3 regions of the Streptomyces sp. NPDC049687 genome follow, and region 3 is predicted to be linked to each of the others. Evidence: riboswitches for the same ligand, from Rfam matches in the RefSeq annotation. Region 3 holds a riboswitch; each other region holds the start of a gene.
The links. Region 3 has a riboswitch for cyclic di-AMP ahead of ACIBVL_RS14295 (M23 family metallopeptidase). Riboswitches for the same ligand answer to the same signal wherever they lie in the genome.
Positions count from the first base shown of each region.

Region 1: linked by a shared signal. The riboswitch ahead of ACIBVL_RS29530 (M23 family metallopeptidase) and the one ahead of ACIBVL_RS14295 (M23 family metallopeptidase) in region 3 are both predicted to bind cyclic di-AMP.
Region 2: linked by a shared signal. The riboswitch ahead of ACIBVL_RS22135 (transglycosylase family protein) and the one ahead of ACIBVL_RS14295 (M23 family metallopeptidase) in region 3 are both predicted to bind cyclic di-AMP.

Region 1 is NZ_JBITLN010000010.1:235,340-242,635, forward strand. It holds gene ACIBVL_RS29515 (GNAT family N-acetyltransferase) at 1-148, opposite strand, end outside; gene ACIBVL_RS29520 (HPr family phosphocarrier protein) at 327-608, shown strand; gene ACIBVL_RS29525 (GntR family transcriptional regulator) at 826-1,521, opposite strand; gene ACIBVL_RS29530 (M23 family metallopeptidase) at 1,710-2,453, opposite strand; cyclic di-AMP (ydaO/yuaA leader) riboswitch at 2,467-2,632, opposite strand; gene ACIBVL_RS29535 (M16 family metallopeptidase) at 2,846-4,234, opposite strand; gene ACIBVL_RS29540 (M16 family metallopeptidase) at 4,231-5,574, opposite strand; gene ACIBVL_RS29545 (DNA topoisomerase (ATP-hydrolyzing) subunit A) at 5,917-7,296, shown strand, end outside.
Region 2 is NZ_JBITLN010000007.1:93,450-100,745, forward strand. It holds gene ACIBVL_RS22115 (exopolyphosphatase) at 1-91, opposite strand, end outside; gene ACIBVL_RS22120 (DUF501 domain-containing protein) at 88-633, opposite strand; gene ACIBVL_RS22125 (septum formation initiator family protein) at 658-1,134, opposite strand; gene eno (phosphopyruvate hydratase) at 1,257-2,543, opposite strand; gene ACIBVL_RS22135 (transglycosylase family protein) at 2,858-3,559, opposite strand; cyclic di-AMP (ydaO/yuaA leader) riboswitch at 3,563-3,732, opposite strand; gene ACIBVL_RS22140 (transglycosylase family protein) at 3,938-4,927, opposite strand; gene ACIBVL_RS22145 (cytochrome P450) at 5,147-6,421, opposite strand; gene ACIBVL_RS22150 (hypothetical protein) at 6,418-6,552, opposite strand; gene ACIBVL_RS22155 (nucleoside triphosphate pyrophosphohydrolase) at 6,581-7,296, opposite strand, start outside.
Region 3 is NZ_JBITLN010000003.1:927,529-934,824, reverse strand. It holds gene lhgO (L-2-hydroxyglutarate oxidase) at 127-1,326, shown strand; gene trmB (tRNA (guanosine(46)-N7)-methyltransferase TrmB) at 1,401-2,243, shown strand; gene ACIBVL_RS14305 (PrsW family intramembrane metalloprotease) at 2,308-3,726, shown strand; gene ACIBVL_RS14300 (aldo/keto reductase) at 3,738-4,682, opposite strand; gene ACIBVL_RS14295 (M23 family metallopeptidase) at 4,768-5,799, opposite strand; cyclic di-AMP (ydaO/yuaA leader) riboswitch at 5,807-5,974, opposite strand; tRNA gene ACIBVL_RS14290 (tRNA-Met) at 6,208-6,281, opposite strand; gene ACIBVL_RS14285 (dihydrofolate reductase family protein) at 6,329-7,296, opposite strand, start outside.

The sequences.
Region 1 (7,296 bases), on a different contig from region 3:
ACTCGTCCGAGACCTGCTCGTAGAAGCTGACCAGGCGCTCGGCGTCATCAACGGTGATGGGGCGGATGCGCGCGGTGCCGCCGTCGCGCAGCACCACGTCGGCCTCCCAGTGGGCGGGGTACTCGTGCCGGTCCGAGGCGCTCTGCATGGGGCCCAGAGTACGGCTCGCGTACGACAACGGCGCGAGGCAGTCTGTGGAGGACGGAAGCCGGATCGAGGCCGCGATCAGGCGACCGCACGAGGGACGGGACGTATGACCCGTTCCTCCCACGCTTCACGTGTGGAACACTGGTCTAGACAACATGAGAACCGAAGGGCAGCAACACATGGCTGAGCGCCGCGTCAACGTCGGCTGGGCCGAGGGCCTCCACGCCCGCCCCGCCTCCATCTTCGTCCGAGCCGCCACGGCCGCAGGCGTCCCGGTGACGATCGCCAAGGCAGACGGCAATCCCGTCAACGCGGCCTCCATGCTGGCCGTCCTCGGCCTCGGCGCCCAGGGCGGCGAGGAGATCGTCCTCGCCTCCGACGCCGAGGGCGCGGACGTCGCCCTCGACCGGCTGGCGAAGCTGGTCGCCGAGGGTCTCGAGGAACTCCCCGAGACCGTCTGAGTCACACGCGAAGCCGCGTCGCCCTCCCGGGCGGCGCGGCTTCGCCATTTTTCGCACGGACTTTCGCAGCGGCTCCACGGGAATTACCGGCGGCATAACCGGAAATCCGCCTCCGGGCACACGAAGAGCGCACCACCGGAAATTCGCGGCGCGCGAGCGTAAGGGCAGCGGAAATATCTCTCCGCCGAATATCCCTTCTTTGTATACGGCCCCCGTGTTAATGCCGCAGACCCGTCATGTTTACGGGAGGTTGCGAAGTCCTCACGCGGTCGACGCGCTCCGCGCCGCCGGAGAAACGCAACCGGTGAGCGGCCGTCGCACGCTCGGTGTGCAGCGCCGTGACCGTCCGGGCGCGCTCCTGGTCGCCGCGCGCCACCGCGTCCACGATCGCGCCGTGCTCGGCCCAGGACTCCACGGGGTTGGCCGGCGCCTCCACCGTGTACATCCAGGCGATCTTGTGGCGCAGCTGGGTGAGCATCGACGTCAGGGCGTGGCTTCCGGAGGCCTGGGCGAGCGTCTCGTGGAACCAGCCGCCCAGGGAGCGCAGATCCTCACTGCTGCCCCTCCTGGCCCGCTCCTGGCCCAGCCGGACGAGGCCGCGCAGCACCTTGAGATGGGCCTCGGTGCGCCGCTGCGCGGCCCGGGCGGCGCCGAGCGGCTCCAGGAGCATGCGCATCTCCAGCAGGTCGGCGGCCTCCTGCTCGGTCGGTTCCGCGACGCAGGCGCCCGCGTGGCGCCGGGTGACGACGAAGCCCTCGGCCTCCAGAGTGCGCAGCGCCTCCCGGACGGGGACACGGGAAACGCCGTAGCGGCGGGCGAGGAGTTCCTCGGTGAGGCGGCTGCCGCGCTCGTAGACACCCGCGACGATGTCGTCCCGGATGGCCGTGCACACCGAGTGCGCCGGAATACGCATGACCGACCTCCGCCTTAATCCCCGTGAAACGTCGACGATTGACGTGTAGTCCGTGACTCTATTGCAATGAGCCGGAATTTCCGACGGCGGACCGGAATCCGGGGATATTTTTTGGCCAGCGGGGCGTCCGAAACGGCGAAAGCCCCGGCCGAGTGGGCCGGGGCTGGACGATCTGTCGCCGTGTGTCGTCAGACGTTCACGCCGTGCTTGCGGAGGTAGGCGACCGGGTCGATGTCCGAGCCGTACTCCGCGGTGGTGCGCGCCTCGAAGTGCAGATGCGCGCCGGTGACGTTGCCGGTCGCGCCGGACAGGCCGATCTGCTGGCCGGGGGTGACCTTCTGGCCCACCGAGACGCCGATGGACGACAGGTGGCCGTACTGGGTGTACGTGCCGTCGTTCATCTTGATGACGATCTGGTTGCCGTACGACCCGCCCCAGCCGGCCTCCACGACGGTGCCCAGGCCGACCGCGTGCACGGTGGTGCCGCTGGCGGCGTGGAAGTCGATGCCGGTGTGGCTGCCGGAGGACCACAGGGAACTGCTGGCCTGGTAGCCGGTGGAGACGTACGAGCCGGTGATCGGCAGCACGAAGGCGTTCAGCCGCTTGCGCTCCGCCTCCCGGGCGGCACGCACGCGTGCCTCGCGCTCCTCCACGGCCTTCTTGGCGGCCGCCTCGCGAGCGGCCTCCTCGAAGGCGGCCTTCTTCTGCACGGCGACCTGGTCGTCGATCTGCTCGGCGACGGCCTCGCCGGCGGTGACGACCGGGATCAGCCCGGTCTGCTCGGGAGTCGGCTCGGCGGCGAAGGCCGGGGCGGAGGCGACGGTGGCCATGACACCGGTGGTGGTGAGCGCCGCGACACCCACCGCGCGGGTGGTGGTGCGCTGCATACGGCTCGCGCGACGGTGCTTCCCGGTGGCGTAGGTGAACGCCATGAAGTTGGGCGGTCCTTTCCTTCCCTCTCGCCTACCGGGTTAGCTGACGGGTTCGGAGCAGGAAGGTCTCCTACGGGCCCCCTCGCGGCATGCGCGGGCGTCCGATTCACCCCAGGGACTTCACATGGGTCCCCGGCTCCCCTGGCTCGCGCCGTACGGGGACTCGGCGATGACTGTCCGGTGCCGCGGGTGCGGCGCACTGCCTGACGAACAGCCCGCATGAAGCTATGCGGGGCGGCCTTCAATCCTCAAACGGATCGCGGTTTTTGTAGCGCATCCCACAGGGCAGACAGGCAACCTCCGCCCCAATTCGGACATCTGGAGGCCCTGGTGACGGTTCCGTCCACCAGGGCCCCCACGCGTGCGTGCCGTTGGGCGCGACTGCTCGACGTCTACTCCGCGGGTACGACCTTGACCTCGCCGATGCCGAGCGCCTCGACCGCCTCCTTGATCTGTGCGGCGTCACCGACGAGGACGGTCACCAGACGGTCCACCGGGAAGGCGCTCACGGCCGCCGCGGTGGCCTCGACGGTGCCTGTCGCGGCGAGCTGCTGGTACAGCGTCGCCTGGTAGTCGTCGGGCAGGTACTGCTCCACCTGGTCGGCCAGCGTGCTGGCGACGGCCGCCGCGGTCTCGTACTTCAGCGGCGCCACCCCGACCAGATTCTGCACCGCGACATCGCGCTCGGCGTCGGTCAGGCCCCCCGCGGCGAGGGTGCGCAGCACCTTCCACAGGTCGTCCAGGGCGGGGCCGGTGTTCGGGGTGTCGACGGAACCGCTGATGGCGAGCATCGCGGCACCGGAGCCGTCCGGGGCGGACCTGAGGACCTGCCCGAACGCGCGCACCCCGTAGGTGTAGCCCTTCTCCTCGCGCAGGACGCGGTCCAGGCGGGAGGTGAGGGTGCCGCCGAGGCAGTACGTGCCGAGCACCTGGGCGGCCCACACGCGCGCGTGCCGATCGGCGCCGATACGGCCGATGAGCAGCTGCGTCTGGACGGCGCCGGGGCGGTCCACGATGACGACACGGCCGGTGTCGTCGGCGGTCACCGGCGGCACGGGCCGCGGCTGGCCCGGGGTGCCCGTCCAGGCGCCCAGGGTGTCGCCGAGGAGCGCGGCCAGGTCGACGCCGGTGAGGTCGCCGACGACCACGACGGTGGCCGTGGCGGGCCGGACGTGCTTCTCGTAGAAGGCCTGTACGGCCGCGGAGTCGATCTTCTCGACCGTCTCGGCGGTGCCCTGGCGCGGGCGCGACATGCGCGCGGCCGCCGGGAACAGCTCCTTGGAGAGCTCCTTGGCGGCACGGCGGGAGGGGTTGGCCAGCTCGTGCGGGATCTCGTCCAGGCGGTTGCGGACCAGGCGCTCGACCTCGCTCTCGGCGAACGCCGGCGCGCGCAGGGCGTCGGCGACCAGTCCGAGCGCCTTGGGCAGGCGGGAGGCGGGCACCTCCAGGCTGAGGCGGACGCCGGGGTGGTCGGCGTGCGCGTCGAGGGTGGCGCCGCAGCGCTCCAGCTCGGCGGCGAACTCCTCGGCGGAGTGCTTGTCGGTGCCCTCGGAGAAGGCACGCGCCATGATCGTGGCGACGCCGTCCAGGCCGGCCGGTTCGGCGTCCAGGGGCGCGTCCAGGAGGACCTCGACGGCGACGACCTGCTGGCCGGGGCGGTGGCAGTGCAGGACGGTCAGGCCGTTGTCCAGCGTGCCGCGCTCGGGCGCCGGGAACGCCCACGGCTTGGCCTCGCCCGCCCGGGGCTGGGGGTGGAAGTCCATCGTGGCGAGCTCGGTCACTGGGCCGCCTCCTCGTTCTCGTCCTGGTCGGCGGGGGCTTCGGGGGCGGTGGGCTCGTAGACGAGCACCGCGCGGTTGTCGGGGCGCAGGCGGGCCTTGGCGACCTCCCGCACCTCCTCGGGCGTGACGTCCAGCACGCGCTGGACGGCGGTGAGGGCGAGCTGCGGGTCGCCGAACAGGACGGCGAACCGGCACAGTTCGTCCGCGCGGCCGGCGACGGTGCCGAGCCGGTCGAGCCACTCGCGCTCCAACTGGGCCTGGGCCCGCTCCATTTCCTCGGCGGTCGGGCCCTCCTCGGCGAACCGGGCGAGCTCCTCGTCGATGGCGGCCTCGATCACGGGCACCTCGACGTCGCCGGAGGTCTTGACGTCAAGCCAGCCGAGGGAGGGCGCCCCGGCGAGCCGCAGCAGGCCGAAGCCGGCCGCGACGGCCGTACGGTCGCGGCGCACCAGCCGGTTGTAGAGGCGGGAGGACTCGCCGCCGCCCAGGACGGTGAGCGCCAGGTCGACGGCGTCGCACGCGCGCGTGCCGTCCTGCGGCAGACGGTAGGCGGCCATCAGCGCGCGGGCCGGGACCTCCTCCTCGACGACCTCGCGCAGCTGCTCGCCGATGATGTCCGGCAGCGAGCCGTCGCGCGGCTCGGGCTTGCCGTCGTGGCCCGGGATGGAGCCGAAGTACTTCTCGATCCAGGCGAGCGTCTGCTCCGGGTCGATGTCGCCGACGACCGAGAGGACCGCGTTGTTGGGCGCGTAGTACGTCCGGAAGAACGCGCGCGCGTCCTCCAGGGTCGCCGCGTCCAGGTCGGCCATCGAGCCGATCGGCGTGTGGTGGTAGGGGTGACCGTCCGGGTAGGCGAGGGAGGTCAGCTTCTCGAACGCGGTGCCGTACGGCACGTTGTCGTAGCGCTGGCGGCGCTCGTTCTTCACGACGTCGCGCTGGTTCTCCATGGACTCGTCGTCCAGGGCGGCCAGCAGGGAGCCCATGCGGTCGGCCTCCAGCCAGAGGGCGAGCTCCAGCTGGTGGGCGGGCATGGTCTCGAAGTAGTTGGTGCGCTCGAAGCTGGTGGTGCCGTTGAGGGAGCCGCCGGCGCCCTGGACCAGCTCGAAGTGGCCGTTGCCCTTGACCTGGGCGGAGCCCTGGAACATGAGGTGCTCGAAAAGGTGAGCCAGGCCGGTACGGCCCTTGACTTCGTGGCGCGAGCCGACGTCGTACCAGAGGCACACCGCCGCGACCGGGGTCAGGTGGTCCTCGGAGAGCACCACGCGCAGGCCGTTGGCCAGGCGGTGCTCGGTCGCTGTCAGGCCCCCGGAGCCTGCCTGGGCTGTGGCCGTGTGACCCATGGGCATGTACGTCCTTCCGATCGCGGACGCGGTCGTGGAAACCGCGCGTTTCCTGCCGGTCCTGTCACTGTATGCAAGCGTGCGGTCGGTCGGCGAAGTTCCCGGAGGTCGTACGCCGAGAGCGAGAAACCGTGACAGGGAGCGCCCGGCGGGGATGGCGTACCCTGCGGGCAATCATGAGAGGGCCGTCCCCTGTCACCGGGCCGGGCAGCCCTCACCGACCGCCGGCCCGCGCCGGGTCCGGTGGGCGGTACCGGGTCCTGAGCCCGCCTTGTCAGTGCCACGGTCCACAATGGACCGCGTCAGATCCCGTCAACACGCTTCAGCAAGGAGCCGGCAGCGATGGCCCGCCGCAGCACGAAGACCCCGCCGCCCGACGACTCGTACGAGGAGCGGATCCTCGACATCGACGTCGTCGACGAGATGCAGGGCTCCTTCCTCGAGTACGCGTACTCGGTCATCTACTCCCGAGCCCTGCCGGACGCCCGCGACGGCCTCAAGCCGGTGCACCGCCGCATCGTCTACCAGATGAACGAGATGGGGCTGCGCCCCGACCGCGGCTATGTGAAGTGCGCACGCGTGGTCGGCGAGGTCATGGGCAAGCTGCACCCGCACGGCGACGCGTCGATCTACGACGCCCTGGTGCGCATGGCCCAGCCCTTCTCCATGCGCGTGCCCCTCGTCGACGGCCACGGCAACTTCGGCTCCCTGGGCAACGACGACCCGCCGGCCGCCATGCGGTACACCGAGTGCCGCCAGGCCGAGGCGACGAGCCTGATGACGGAGTCGATCGACGAGGACACCGTCGACTTCGCGCCGAACTACGACGGCCAGGAGCAGGAGCCGGTGGCGCTGCCGGCCGCCTTCCCGAACCTGCTGGTCAACGGCGCGTCGGGCATCGCCGTCGGTATGGCCACGAACATGCCGCCGCACAACCTGGGCGAGGTCATCGCGGCCGCCCGCCACCTGATCCGCTACCCGAACGCGGATCTGGAAGCCCTGATGAAGCACGTCCCGGGCCCCGACCTGCCCACCGGCGGCCGGATCGTCGGCCTCTCCGGCATCCGGGACGCCTACGAGACGGGCCGGGGCACCTTCAAGATCCGCGCCACGGTGTCGGTGGAGACCGTGACGGCCCGCCGCAAGGGCCTGGTCATCACCGAACTGCCCTTCACGGTCGGCCCCGAGAAGGTCATCGCCAAGATCAAGGACCTGGTCGGCTCGAAGAAGATCCAGGGCATCGCCGACGTCAAGGACCTCACCGACCGCGCGCACGGCCTGCGCCTGGTCATCGAGATCAAGAACGGCTTCGTGCCGGAGGCGGTCCTGGAGCAGCTGTACAAGCTGACGCCCATGGAGGAGTCCTTCGGCATCAACAACGTGGCGCTGGTCGACGGCCAGCCGCTGACGCTGGGCCTGAAGGAACTTCTGGAGGTCTACCTGGACCACCGCTTCACGGTGGTCCGCCGGCGCAGCGAGTTCCGCCGCGGCAAGCGCCGCGACCGGCTGCACCTGGTGGAGGGCCTGCTCACCGCCCTCGTCGACATCGACGAGGTCATCCGGCTGATCCGCTCCAGCGAGAACAGCGCGGAGGCGAAGCAGCGCCTGATGGAGCGTTTCTCGCTCTCGGAGATCCAGACCCAGTACATCCTCGACACGCCGCTGCGCCGCCTCACCAAGTTCGACCGCATCGAACTGGAGGCGGAGAAGGAGCGGCTCAAC
Region 2 (7,296 bases), on a different contig from region 3:
GCTCGACCAGTTCACCGGAGTCCGGGTCGGCGTCGGCGACGAGGAGCCGGATGGAGTTCGTACCGCAGTCGATGGCGGCGACCCGGGTCACTGGGCGTCCTCCTGTGCGGGGGTCCGCGGCGGCAGCGTCACGCAGGTGCCCTTGCGCCACCACTCGGGCAGCATGGCGAGCGCCTCGTCGCCGAGCGGGTTCACACCCGGGCCGGCGGCCAGGGAGTGCGCCACGAGGACGTGCAGGCACTTCACCCGGTCCGGCATGCCGCCGGCGCTCGGGAAGCCCTTCAGCTCCTCGATCTCGTCCCGGCGCCGGATGTAGTCCTCGTGCGCGGCGCGGTAGGCCGCGGCCAGCTCCGGGTCACTCGCCAGCCGATCGGTCATCTCCTTCATCACGCCGTTCGCCTCGAGCGTGCCGATCGCCGAGTTGGCCTTCGGGCACGTCAGGTAGTACAGCGTGGGGAAGGGGGTGCCGTCGGGCAGGCGGGGGGCCGTCTCGACGACGTCCGGCTGGCCGCACGGGCACCGGTGCGCGATCGCGCGCAGTCCGCGCGGCGGACGGCCGAGCTGCTGCTTGAAGGCCTCGACATCCGCGTCGGTGGGCTCGGTGCGCGGGGTGGTCGGCGGAACTGTTTCCATACCTGTCTTTCTCAGTGCACGGTCTCACTGGTCGGAGGCGTCGGCCTTGTCGACGCCGTCCCAGACGTTCGAGTACCAGGGGCGGTCGGCCGCCCCGAGGTCGGCGCGGGACTGCTTGGCCGCGTCCGGGTCGATCACGACGTAACCGGTCTCCCCCGGCATCACATAGTGCAGCCGCTGCCGGATCTGCTGCTCGGCGTACGCGTCGTCCTGCCAGCGTGCCTTGAGGTCGCGCAGCTGCTCGACCCGCCTGGCGGCCTGTTCCTTCTCGCGCTCCAGGTCGGCGATGTCGGCGCGCTGGGAGACGTACTGCCGCATCGGGTAGGCCAGGGCCACGATCAGGGTGCACAGGACCAGCGCGAGGAGGGCGGCGCGGCCGGTGAGACGGGAACGGCGGGCCTGGCGTCTGGTCTGGGACCGGTAGACCCGGGCCGCCGTCTGTTCGCCGAGCAGCCGCAGCCTGGTCGCGGTGGAGAAACGGTCCCGGTCCTTGACGGCCATCGGCTCTCCGCCTCCCCTTTCACGTTTCACACGCGCGTACGTCCCCGCACACGGTACGGGACCGGGTACGGGGACGTACGTACGACTGGCTAAGCCTTGGCCCGCTGGGGCCCGCTCAGGGGTCAGCCCTTGAAGCGGGGGAAGGCGGAGCGGCCCGCGTACACGGCCGCGTCGTCGAGGATCTCCTCGATGCGCAGCAGCTGGTTGTACTTGGCGACGCGCTCGGAGCGGGCCGGGGCGCCGGTCTTGATCTGGCCGCAGTTGGTGGCGACGGCCAGGTCGGCGATGGTGACGTCCTCGGTCTCGCCGGAACGGTGCGACATCATGCACTTGAAGCCGTTGCGCTGGGCGAGCTCGACGGCGTCCAGGGTCTCGGTCAGCGAGCCGATCTGGTTGACCTTGACGAGCAGGGCGTTGGCGGTGCCCTCCTCGATGCCGCGGGCGAGGCGCTCGGGGTTGGTGACGAACAGGTCGTCGCCGACGAGCTGGACCTTGTCGCCGAGCTTGTCGGTGATGACCTTCCAGCCGGCCCAGTCGTCCTCGAACAGCGGGTCCTCGATGGAGACGAGCGGATAGGCCGCCACGAGCTCCTCGTAGTACTCCGTCATCTCGGCGGCGGAGCGCTCCTTGCCCTCGAAGAGGTACTTGCCGTCCTTGTAGAACTCGGAGGCGGCGACGTCGAGCGCCAGGGCGATCTGCTCGCCGGGCGCGTAGCCGGCTTCCTTGACGGCCTCGAGGATGAGGTCGAGGGCCTCACGGTTGGAGCCGAGGTTCGGGGCGAAGCCGCCCTCGTCGCCGAGGCCGGTGGACAGGCCGCGGCCCTTCAGCACCTTCTTGAGGGTGTGGTAGACCTCGGTGCCCCAGCGCAGCGCCTCGGAGAAGGACTCCGCGCCGATCGGGGCGATCATGAACTCCTGGATGTCCACGTTGGAGTCGGCGTGCGAGCCGCCGTTCAGGATGTTCATCATCGGCACCGGCAGCAGGTGCGCGTTGGGGCCGCCCAGGTAGCGGAAGAGCGGGAGGTCGCTGGCCTCGGAGGCGGCGTGGGCGACGGCGAGGGAGACGCCGAGGATGGCGTTGGCGCCGAGGGAGCCCTTGTTGTCGGTGGCGTCCAGGTCGAACATGGCCTGGTCGATCAGGCGCTGCTCGGTGGCGTCGTAGCCGACCAGCTCCGGGCCGATCTGCTCGATGACGGCGAGGACGGCCTTCTCGACACCCTTGCCCTGGTAGCGGTTGGGGTCACCGTCGCGGAGCTCGATGGCCTCGAAGGCGCCCGTGGAGGCGCCGGACGGGACGGCGGCACGACCCGTGCTGCCGTCGTCGAGGCCGACCTCGACCTCGACCGTGGGGTTGCCTCGGGAGTCCAGGATTTCCCGGGCTACGACGACGTCGATGGACGGCACGAGCATCTCCTTCTTGGGATGTGACGCTGGTTGTGCGGGGCCACGTGGGCCTTGCGACTAGAGCCTAACCGTCTTCGGGGCGTCGGCAGCCGACCGACCGTCCCGTGGACAGACAGACGGTACACATTGTTTCTGGCCGGAACAAAGACCGTCCAGGGAGAGCCGGCGAACAGAGGGCAAAGAAAACCCCGCCCCGGTGCGTACGGGGGAACACGCACCGGGGCGGGGAGCTCGTGGGGACGGGGGGGGTGTCCCTCACGAGGTCTTCAGTGTGCGGGGCCGACCTGTGGGGGTGCTGTGGCCTCGCTGGGAGCAGGGTGTCACTTCAGGTGCAGTTGCTGGCCCGGGTAGATGAGGTCGGCGACCTCGACGATGTCCTTGTTCAGCTGGAACAGCTTCTGCCAGCCGCCCTTGACGTCGTGCTTCTCGGCGATGGAGCTGAGGGTGTCGCCCTTGACGACCTTGTACTCGCCGTCACCCTTCTTGACCTTCTTGCCGGTCGGAGTGGTGACCGTCTTCTGGCTCTTGGGGGCGGCCGGGCGCTCGGCGGAGCGGGAGGCGCCCTGCTGCTCGGTCGAACGCGTGGTGGTGCCGCTGCTCGACGAGGAGGAGCCGCCGGAGCCCGACGAGGCGCTGCCGCCGTCGTAGGAGGCGCTGGACAGACCCTTGCCGCAGACCGGCCAGGCGCCCTTGCCCTGGGAGGCGAGGACCTTCTCGGCGACGGCGATCTGCTGCGACTTGCTGGCCTGGTTGGCCTGGGCGGCGTACTGGGTGCCGCCGTACGCGGCCCAGGTGGAGGCGGAGAACTGGAGGCCGCCGTAGTAGCCGTTGCCGGTGTTGATGGACCAGTTGCCGCCGGACTCGCACTGGGCGACCGCGTCCCACTCGGAGGCGGTGGCGGCGGAGGCGTTGCCGGCCGCCATCAGCGGGGCGGCGATGGCGACACCGGTGACACCGGCGAGCGCGGCGGCCCGGGTGGCCTTGGACGGACGACGGTGCTTGCCCTTGCCGGAAAACAGCATGGTGGATCCCCTCACCGACGCCTGCGAGGTGAGCTGTCGGGTTCGGGCCGGTTGAGTTGCCCGGCCGCACACCTCACGGTGCGCGGCTTCACCCCGAGCCGGTTCCGGCGGTCAACCACCGGGCCCGGCACTTACCTTGGGTCCCCCGCTCCTGCCTACGGCGCTTGACGCGACGACTGTTCCCGGGCTGCCGCTGGCAGGATTCGGCGTTGCGACGGCCGGGGCTCGGATTGCCGAGCGGTCCTGACCGTAGACACGCGATCCGCCGAATTTCAAAGACGATCAGGGCTTCTGAGACTCATCCCACACTTTCGCCAAACCGGACATTCGGCGCGAAATGGGGCGTGAACTCCTGGCCGTTTTCGGCGTGTTCCCGCCCTATTGGATGCCTGTGTCGAGGGTCTGACCGGGGACGATGGCGCTCGGATCGGCGCCGATGAGGTCCCTGTTCTCGGCGTAGAGCGCGCGCCATCCGCCGTCGAGGTCAAGGGAGTCGGCGATGGAGGCGAGCGTGTCGCCCTCCTGCACCGTGTAGGTGCTCACCGCGTGACGGCCGGAGGAGGTGGTGGAGGTGTCCGCCGCCAGGGTCTCGTCGGCGGTGGCGCCGCGATGACGGCCCGAGCCGAGGGAGCCGGTGTCGACGAGGCTCCAAGAACCCTCACCCTGGGCGGAATTGTCCGAGTCATCCACTTCTGGGATTACCGTGGGCGAGACGTCCTTCGGCCCCGCACTCCCCTGGTCGCCGGTGGAGGAGTCCGATTTGCCGGACTCGTTCGCAGCCGAGGAGGAAGGGGACGAAGTGGACTCGGGGGATGAACTCGGCGCATTCCCTGGCGAGTCGGAGGTGCCGGCGTCCGAGCCGTCGGAGGCACCGGATCCGCTCGAGCTGCCGGAGTCGGAGGACGCCCCCTTGGAAAGGTCGGACAATCCGGATGACACGGACGAGTCGGACTCGCCGTCCGCCACTCCGGTGTCGACGTCCAGCGCGCCGTTCTCCTTGGTGAGTCCGGACGTCAGCCCGCAGGTGCCCCAGGCGCCGACGCCCTCCTTCTCGAGGAGCTTCTGGGCGACGGCTATCTGCTGGTTACGGCTGGCCAGATCGGGGCTCGCGGCATAGTCGAGTCCGCCGTACGTCTCCCATTCCTTCTGCGTGAGGCTCAGGCCGCCGTACTCGCCGTCACCCTCGTCGGCACTCCAGGAGCCGCCGGTCTCGCACTGCGCCACCTTGTCCCACACCGTGCCGTCGGCAGCGCTCGCGCCGCCCGCGGCGAACAGCGGGATGGCGATGGCCGAGCCGGTCACTCCGGCCGCGACGAGGAGCGCCGGGGCCTGGCGGGGGCGACGGTGACGACCGTTCCCGGAGAGCATGCGGGGGCCTTTCTCTGGACAGCAGCAACCGGCGCGGCGGGCGGTGCGAGCACACGGGTTCGCCGCGCTGACGAGTGAACGTATCGGCAGACGATCACTTGTCACAAGTTAATGCCGCGCAGATCACGTGAAGATCACAGGCTTGAGGATCGGTCACCTTTACTCCGCCGGATGGTCACAGTTCGACTGACATACCGTCAGGTATCGGTCGGCGATCGATCAGCTACGGGCTGGAGCGAACTCCACGGGCAGTGTGCGCAGTCCGCGCATGATGAGCCCGCCGCGCCACCTCAACTCCGCCGGATCGGCGGCGAGTCGGAGGTCGGGGAGGCGGGTGAGGAGGGTGGCGAGGGCGGTCTGGCCCTCCAGACGGGCGAGGGGGGCGCCGAGACAGTAGTGGATGCCGTGGCCGTAGCCGAGGTGCTGGTTGTCGCGGCGGGAGAGGTCGAGGGTGTCGGGGTCGGCGAAACGTGCGGGGTCGCGGTCGGCGGCGGCGAGGACGACGAGGACGGGGTCGCCCTGGGCGATGTGCTGCCCGCCGATGGTGAGCGGCCGGGTCGCGAAGCGCCAGGTGGCGAGTTCGACGGGGCCGTCATAGCGGAGGAGTTCCTCCACGCCGGTCTCCAGGAGGCCGCGGTCGCCCGCTGCCAGGGCCTGCTGGAGCCGATTGCGCTGACCGGGGTGGGTGAGGAGGGCATAGGTGCCGTTGCCGATCAGATTGACGGTCGTCTCGAAGCCGGCGAACAGAAGGATGAAGGCCATGGCGGCGGCTTCGTTCTCGGTGAGGTGCTCGCCGTGGTCCGAGGCGCGGATGAGACCGGAGATGAGGTCCTCACCGGGGGCGGGGTGTTGAGGGAGTTCCGCGCGCTTGCGATGGATGAGCTCCAGCAGATAACCGCGCATCTTCTTCACGGACCGCGCGACCCCGCCCCTCGGCCCTCCCCCGTGCCGGATCATCATGCCCGCCCAGTCCCGGAATTCGTCCTGGTCCTCGCGGGGGACACCGAGGAGGTCGCAGATGGCGTAGATGGGGAGGGGGAAGGCGAAGTCGTGGATGAGGTCCGCCTCGCCCTCGCCCGCGAACCGGTCGATGAGGTGGTCCGTCAACTCCTGCACCCGGGGCGCGAACTCGGCGACCCTGCGCGGCGTGAACGCCTTGCTGACAAGCCGACGGAGCCTGGTGTGGTCCGGCGGATCGATGTTGAGCAGATGCGTCATCAACTCGGCCTTGCGCTCGCCGGGGATGCCGGTCTTGCCCTTGGCGTGGGCGGGCTCGTCGTGATGCGCGGGGTTCTTGGAGAGCCGCTGGTCGGCGAGGGCCTGTTTCGCGTCGGTGTAGCGGGTGACCAGCCACGCCTCCACCCCACTGGGCAGCCGCGTCCTGCGCACCGGGGCATGCTCGCGGAGCCAGGCGTAGGCGGGGTAGGGGTTGGTCGCGAACTCCCAGGTGAAGAGGTCGGGGGCAGTGCCGGGTGGGGTGGGGTTGCTGGTCACTCCTCGACGGTAGCCGGGTTTTCGGGGAGGACTTCGCCAAGGGCGCTGAGCCGGCCGGCCGCGGGCTCCCAGCCGGCTTCCGCGGCCTCGGCGAGCCAGTGTTCGGCCCGGGTGAGGAGGATCGCGCTCACGACCAGCAGCCCATGAGCCCCCACCGTGCTAACCCGCCACCCCCTCCACCCCCCGAATCGTGTCCCGGTAGGCCCGGGCCGCGGCGCGCAGGGCCGCCTCCGGGTCGGTGCCCTCCGCCTCGGCCCGGGTGGCCAGTGCGAGGAGCTCGTAGCCGATCCCCTCCGCCGCCGGCAGCGGCACCTCCAGGCCCGCCGATCTCACTCTCGACGCCAGCTTCGACGCCAGCGCCAGGCCCGGCTGGTGGAGAGGTACGCCGTCCGTCACCGACTCGCGGCGTTTCTCGACCGCCTTGGTGCGGAGCCAGTGGGCCTTGACCTCTTCCGGGGTCGTGGCCGTGGCGTCGCCGAAGACGTGGGGGTGGCGGTGGATGAGTTTGGTGACGATCGTGGCCGCCACGTCGTCGATCGAGAAGGGGGAGTCGGGGTCCTCCTCGGCTATGCGGGCGTGGAAGACGACCTGGAGGAGGACGTCGCCCAGTTCCTCGCGGAGTTCGTCGCGGTCGCCGTCCTCGATGGCCTCGACGAGTTCGTATGCCTCTTCGATGCCGTACTTGGCGAGGCCCTTGTGGGTCTGCTGGGAGGACCAGGGACACTCCCGCCGGATGCGGTCCATGACCTGGATCAGGTCGAGGAGGCGGGCGCCCGGGAGGTCGTAGGAGGCGGGAAGGAGTTCCAGCTCGGGCATCGAGACGCGGCCCGAGCCGGCCAGGCGGGCCAGGCCGTCCGTCAGGGCCGGTTCGCCCT
Region 3 (7,296 bases):
CCGCCCGCTGCTGTGATCTTGGGAGTGCGCTGGTCGACCGCGCCCCCGGGGTGGGCGGTCCTCGCCCGCGTTTGAAGTGACTGTCAGTGGTGCAGTGCACTATCGGAGGCGGAGGTGGTTCAGGTGGTGGCGTACGACTGTGACGTGCTCGTCGTCGGTGGGGGCATCGTCGGGCTGTCCACCGCGTATGCGATCACCCGGGCCGCGCCCGGGACCCGGGTGACCGTGTTGGAGAAGGAGCCGGGGGTGGCCCGGCATCAGACGGGGCGGAACAGCGGGGTCATCCACAGCGGCATCTACTACCGGCCGGGGTCGCTGAAGGCGCGGTACGCGGTGCGGGGTGCCACCGAGATGACGAAGTTCTGCGCCGAGTACGGGATCGCTCATGCCGTCACCGGGAAGCTGATCGTCGCGACGGACCGGGCGGAGCTGCCCCGGCTGCACGCGCTCGTGCAGCGCGGGCGGGAGAACGGGATACCGGTGCGGGAGCTGGGCGCCGCCCAGATCGCGGAATACGAGCCGGAGGTGCGGGGGCTCGCGGCGATCCACGTGGGGACGACCGGGATCTGTGACTTCACGGCGGTCGCGCGACGGCTCGGTGAGGCCTCCGGGGCGGAGATCCGGTACGGCGCCCAGGTGGTGCGCGTCGACCGGCGGGCCGGCCTCGGGGTGGCGGTGCTCACCTCACGCGGGGACGTCGTCCGCGGGCGGGTGCTGGTGAACTGCGCCGGGCTGTACAGCGACGAGATCGCCCGGCTGACCGGGGACGAGCCCGGGGTGCGGATCGTGCCGTTCCGGGGCGAGTACTACGAGCTGGCGCGGCCGGAGCTGGTGCGGGGGCTGGTGTATCCGGTGCCCGATCCGGCGTTCCCGTTCCTCGGGGTGCATCTGACCCGGGGGTTCGACGGGGGTGTGCACGTGGGACCCAACGCCGTGCCGGCGCTGGCCCGGGAGGGGTACGGCTGGGGTGTCGTACGACCCCGGGAGGCGCTGGCGACGGCGGCGTGGCCCGGGGTGTGGCGGATGGGGCGCCGGCACTGGCGGTACGGGGCCGGGGAGCTGCGGCGGTCGGTGTCGAAGGGGGCGTTCGTGGAGGCGGTGCGGCGGTTGTTGCCGGCGGTGGAGGAGGGGGACCTGGTGCGTACGGCGGCGGGGGTGCGGGCGCAGGCCGTGCTGCGGGACGGGGGCCTGGTGGACGACTTCCTGATACGCGAGGGCGCCCGGACGGTCCACGTGCTGAACGCGCCCTCACCGGCGGCGACGGCCTCGCTGCCGATCGGCCGAGAGGTGGCCCGCAGGGCGCTGGAGGTGCTGGGGGATGTCTGAGCGTTCCCGGCTGCCCCGGGTGGGGCCGGGTGAGCCCGGTGCCCTCGGTGAGCGGCAGTAAAATCGACCCCACTGTGTCTGATTCCGTGAACACCCCCGACATCCCCCGTCCGGCTCCCGGCGGCGAGCACCACCCGGGCGAGTCCGTCCGGCGTACCCGGGCCAAGGGGGAGCCTCGATTCCCCGACGGGCCCAAGGCCGACCCGGCCGGGTCGCACTTCGAGCGGCGGATCAGAAGCTTCCAGCCCCGGCGCAGCCGGGTGACGGCCGGACAGGCAGACGCCCTGCAGCGGCTGTGGTCGACGTGGGGACTCGACATCGACGGGCATGACGTCGACCTCGCCGAGCTGTTCGGGAACGCCGGGCCCGTGGTGCTGGAGATCGGGTTCGGGATGGGCGAGGCCACCGCGCGGATGGCCGCCGCCGACCGCGACACCAACATCCTCGCCGTGGACGTGCACACCCCCGGCCAGGGCAATCTGCTCAACCTCGCGGAACAGCAGGGGCTGAGCAACATCCGGGTCGCCAACGGTGACGCGATCATCCTGCTGCGGGAGATGCTGTCGCCCGACTCACTGGACGGGCTGCGCGTCTACTTCCCCGACCCCTGGCCCAAGAAGCGCCACCACAAGCGGCGCCTCATCCAGCCGGAGTTCCTCAGCCTCGCGGCGACGCGGCTGAAGCCGGGGGCCGTCGTGCACTGCGCGACCGACTGGGAGCCGTACGCCGAGCAGATGCTGGACGTGCTCAGCGCACACCCCGACTTCGAGAACACGCAGGCCGACGGCGGGTTCGCGCCCCGGCCCGCGTTCCGGCCGCTGACCCGTTTCGAGGGCCAGGGCCTGGAGAAGGGTCATGTGGTGAACGACCTGCTCTTCCGTCGCGTACAGCATCGCGTCCAGCACAGGGATCACTGACACAGCGCAGGGATCGCTGAAACCCCTTTCCACCACAGTCCCCTCCCTCGTTAGGGTCGATGCCGTGGCCATCAGTCCCCCGTATCCGCCGTATCCACCGCACCCGGGCGGCCCAACCGAGGACGGCTCCCTGCGCCACGCCCACTGGTGGCAGCGGAGATGGGTGCGATACGGGGCGCCCATCACCCTGCTCGCGCTGTCCGGGCTGGTGATCCTGGCGCTGGTGCGGGAACAGACCGGCACCGAGGGGTTCCTGGTCGGGCTCGGGCTGGCGGTGCTGCCGGTACCCCTGCTGATAGCCGCCTTCCGGTGGCTGGACCGGGTGGAGCCGGGGCCCTGGCGGAACCTGATCTTCGCCTTCGCCTGGGGCGCCTGCGCGGCCGCGCTGATCGCGATCGTCGCGAACAGTTTCGCCACCAAGTGGATAGCCACGGCGACCGCCGATCCGTCCAGCGCGGACACCCTCGGGGCGACCGTCATAGCGCCCATCGTCGAGGAGTCCGCCAAGGCCGCCGCGATCCTCCTCGTCTTCCTCTTCCGCAGACGGGACTTCACCGGGCTCGTCGACGGGGTGGTCATCGCCGGGATCACCGCCACCGGCTTCGCCTTCACCGAGAACATCCTGTACCTCGGCACCGCGTTCGGCACCGACCAGCTCACCGGGGACAGCGGCATCGCCTCCGTCACCGTCGCGACCTTCTTCGTGCGCGTCATCATGTCGCCGTTCGCGCACCCCCTGTTCACCGTCCTGACCGGCCTCGGCTTCGGTTTCGCCGCGCGCGCCGGCGACCACCAGCACGTGCGGCGCGTCCTGGTCCCGCTGTGCGGGCTGCTCCTCGCGATGGGCATGCACGCCCTGTGGAACGGCTCCTCGACCTTCGGCGAGTTCGGGTTCTTCGCGGTGTACGCGGCGTTCATGGTGCCCGCGTTCGGGCTGCTGACCTGGCTGGTGGTGTGGACCAGGCAGCGTGAGCTGCGCACGGTCCGCGAGGAGCTGCCCGCCTACGCGGCCGCCGGCTGGGTCACCCCGGCCGAGCCGTACGCGCTCGGCTCGATGCGGGCCCGACGGCTGGCCCGTGAGTACGCCAAACGGCATCTGGGCCGCCCGGCGGCGCGAGCGGTGGCCGAGTACGAGGCCTACGCGACCTCCCTGGCGTTCCTGCGGCACCGGGGGCGCAGCGGGCGGGCGAGCGCCGACTTCGTCGTACGGGAGCGGGAGTTGCTGAACGAGCTGTGGCGGCGCAAGGACGTCGCCCGGCCCGCGCTGGATCACGCCGCCCGGATGACGGCTCCGCCGCTACGGGTGGCGGTGCCCGCCGGGCCCTGGCCGGTCTACGGGGGCTACGGGTACGGCCAGGGGCACGGCCAGGGGCACGGCCAGGGGCACGCCCCCGGGTACGCGTACCCGGCGGGGCAGGCGTACGGCTACGGCTACGGGTATCCCGCGGGGTCGTATCCCGTCGCCAACCCCTACCAGGGGTAGCCGGGGGTGGCTCAGGCCGAGGCCCGCGTCAGCCTCCCGGTCTCCTCCTCCGTCAGCTCCAGCTCCGCCACCCCCAGCAGGGCCGGCAGCTGGTCGACCGTGCGCGCGGAGGCGATCGGCGCGGCCACCGTCGGCTGGGCGGCGAGCCAGGCCAGGGCGACCGTGGCGACCTCGGTGTCGTGGGCCCGGGCGATCTCGTCCAGGGCGGTGAGGACCTGCCGGCCCCGCTCGGATTCGAGGTGCTTGGCGGCGCCCGGGGACCGCGGGCTCCGCACCGTCGTACCGGGCCGGTACTTGCCGGTGAGGAAGCCGGAGGCGAGAGCGGAGTAGGGGACCGCGGCGAGCCCGGCGCGGGCGGCGAGCTCCTGGAGGGGGCCCTCGTAGGTGTCGCGGGAGACCAGGTTGTAGTGCGGCTGGAGGGCGACGTAGCGGGCCAGGCCCTCGCGGTCGGAGAACTGCAGGGACTCCTGGAGGCGTTCGGGCGAGATGTTGGAGGCGGCGATGTGCCGCACCTTGCCCGCCCTCACCAGTTCGTCGAGGGCGCCGATGATCTCCTCGACCGGCACCTCGGGCTTGTCGAAGTGGGTGTAGTACAGGTCGATGCGGTCCGTGCCGAGGCGGCGGAGTGAGGCGTCGGCGGCCGCCTTGATGTTGGCGGCGGTCAGGCCCGGGAAGTCGGGGTGCTGGCTGACCTTGGTGGCGATGACGACGTCGTCGCGGTTGCCGCTCTTCTTCAGCCACCTGCCGATGAGGGTCTCGGACTCGCCGCCGCTGTTGCCCTCGACCCACGAGGAGTAGGAGTCGGCGGTGTCGACGAAGTTGCCGCCGGCGGCCGCGTAGGCGTCGAGGACGGCGAAGGATGCCGTCTCGTCGGCGGTCCAGCCGAAGACGTTGCCGCCGAGGGACAGGGGGAAGACCTCGAGGTCGGAGGAGCCGAGCTTGCGCAGAGAAGTCATGTCCTACGTCAACAACGGCCTCGCAGCGGCCCATTCCGGAGCTTGCACGAAGAAGCTGTGAACGGAACCGCTCCGACGGGGTCTCTCAGGGATTGAGGCCCTTGCTGCGCAGCCAGGCCATCGGGTCGATGCCGGTGGCGCTGCCGCCGGGGTGGACCTCGAGGTGGAGGTGCGCGCCGGTCACGTTGCCGGTGGCGCCCACGCGGCCGATCACATCACCGGTGGCGACCTTCTGGCCGACGCTGACGCTGATCGACGACTGGTGGCAGAACCACAGCTCGGTGCCGTCGTCCAGGGTGAGGATGGTGCGGTAGCCGTAGGAGCCGGCCCAGCCCGCCTCGGTGATGGTGCCGCTGTGGACGGCCTTGATGAGGGTGCCGGTGGGTGCGGCGAAGTCCAGGCCGGTGTGGTAGCCGGAGGACCAGAGGGAGCCGGCCTGACCGAAGGTCGAGGTGATGGTGTACGAGGAGGTCGGCAGCGTGTACTGCTTGGCCAGCTCGGCCAGGCGCGCGGCCTCGGCCTTCTCCTTGGCGGCCTGCGCGGCCTTCTCCTTCGCGGCGGCGGCCTTGGCCTCCGCCTCCTCCTCGGCCTTGGCCACGGCGGCGGCCTCCGCCTTGGCCGCGGCGGCCTCGGCGAGGGCCTGGGCCTTGGAGGCGACCTGGGTCTGCTGCGACTCGGCCTGCGCCATGATCCGGCTGCGCAGCGCCTCACCGGCGTCGGCCGTGCTCTGGTCACCGGAGTCGGCCTCGGTGCCGAGACTGACGAGGGCCGGCGCGGTGTCCTGGGCGGGGTCGTCGTCGGAGATGAGGGAACCCACGCCCGGCAGGTCGGGCATGGAGAGGGAGACCGGGGCCTTGCCGGTGTTGGCGCTGGCCATGCCGCCCGCGCTGACGGCGGCGATCACGCCGACGCCGAGGACCGTGGAGCTGCGGGCGAACCCGCCGCCGCGCTGCTTGGCGACCCGGTGCTTGCCCCGGACCGGACGAATGGACTCCTCGGTGGGGTTCCATTCCTCCCAGGGGCCCTCGTCGGTGCGGTAGCTGCCGTAGCCGAAGGTCTCGGAGGAGTGCCGGCTCGGTACGAACGGGGCTTCTGGGGCAGGCCGGTTGGACGCCACGCGGGCGCACTCCTTTCCTTCCGTCGCCTACCGGGTTAGCTGACGGGTTCGGAGCGGGAAGGTCTCCTACGCGCGTAAACCGTTCGTGACTCTGCGAGTTCACGGCGGCTTCCGCGTGATTCACCCCAAGGTGGTGGTTCCCCGGTTCCCTTGCGGGATTCGGCGCGTGCGCACGGAGCCGACTCTTGTGACGGCTGGGACGACCGCGCTGCGTTATCGAACGTTAATAGACCCGGGGGCGGCTTTCCAAGCTCTTCTGCTTGATCAACAACATTTTTGGCCTGGACTTTCGCCGCCAAGAGCGGTGAAAAACGGGCGAGTTGGACGAGTCCACAGCAGAGGCACAGTCACCGGACAAGAAAAAACCGAGGGGCGGAACCCTTATGGATTCCGCCTCTCGGCCTTCAGTAGCGGGGACAGGATTTGAACCTGCGACCTCTGGGTTATGAGCCCAGCGAGCTACCGAGCTGCTCCACCCCGCGTCGGTGAACACCACTGTACGCCATCAGCGGGACGGAAAGCACATCGGTTATCCGAGCAGGTGCCGGTTCGGCTCCTGCGCCTGCTCCGCGTACTCCGGGAGGACCACCACGCCGGCACCCTCGGCGGTCAGGAGACCGTTGCCGTCGGCGGCCGTCACGAAGGTGTCCGGCTCCTGCCAGGCGGTGACCACCCGGCGCACGCCTGCGTCGAGGATGAGGCGGGCGCAGGGGCGGGGACGGGAGGAGCGGCGGGCGCAGGGCTCCAGGCTGCTGTAGACGGTGGCGCCGGCCAGGCGGGGGTCGGCGGGGTCGAGTTTCGCGAGGGCGGCCTCCTCGGCGTGGACGACCGGGTCGCCGGCCTCGCGGGAGTGGCCGCGCGCCAGTTCCGTCCCGTCGGCGGCCACAATCACCGCGCCGACACTGAAGGCGGTCCGCGAGGGCGGGCACAGGGCGGCGAGCTCGCAGGCCAGGGCCAGCCAGCGGCGGTCGGCGGCGGCGGGGAGCGGGCCGGTGCCGGGTGCGGTGGGCTCGTAGCGCATGAGGACCACGTCCTCGATCCGCCGGGTCTCGGTCAGGCGCAGCCGTCCGCCCTGGTAGGCGCCGGGGCCGAAGAGCCGGGGCGCGTCCGGGTCGCCGACGAGGAGGGGGGCGAGGACGAGCTGGAGTTCGTCGGCGAGGCCCTGCTGGAGCAGCTGGGTGTGGATCGTGCCGCCGCCCTCGACCATCAGCCGGCGGACGCCGTACCCGTCGTGGAGGTGTTCGAGGAGCCGACGCCAGTCCAGCTCGGGGCCGAGGGGGACGACGTCCGCGGCGATGCCGATGGCGCGGGCCCGCTCGGCGCCCTTCTCCGTCGTGAGGACGACCTTGTCGCCGCCGGTGTGCCAGAAGTTCGCGGCCGGGTCGAGGTCGCCGGAGCCGCTGACGGTGACCTTGAGGGGGTACGGCGGCTGTCCGACCGCGACGCGGGCGGCGCGGCGGGCGGCGGAGTTCACCAGCAGGCGGGGGTTGTCGGCAC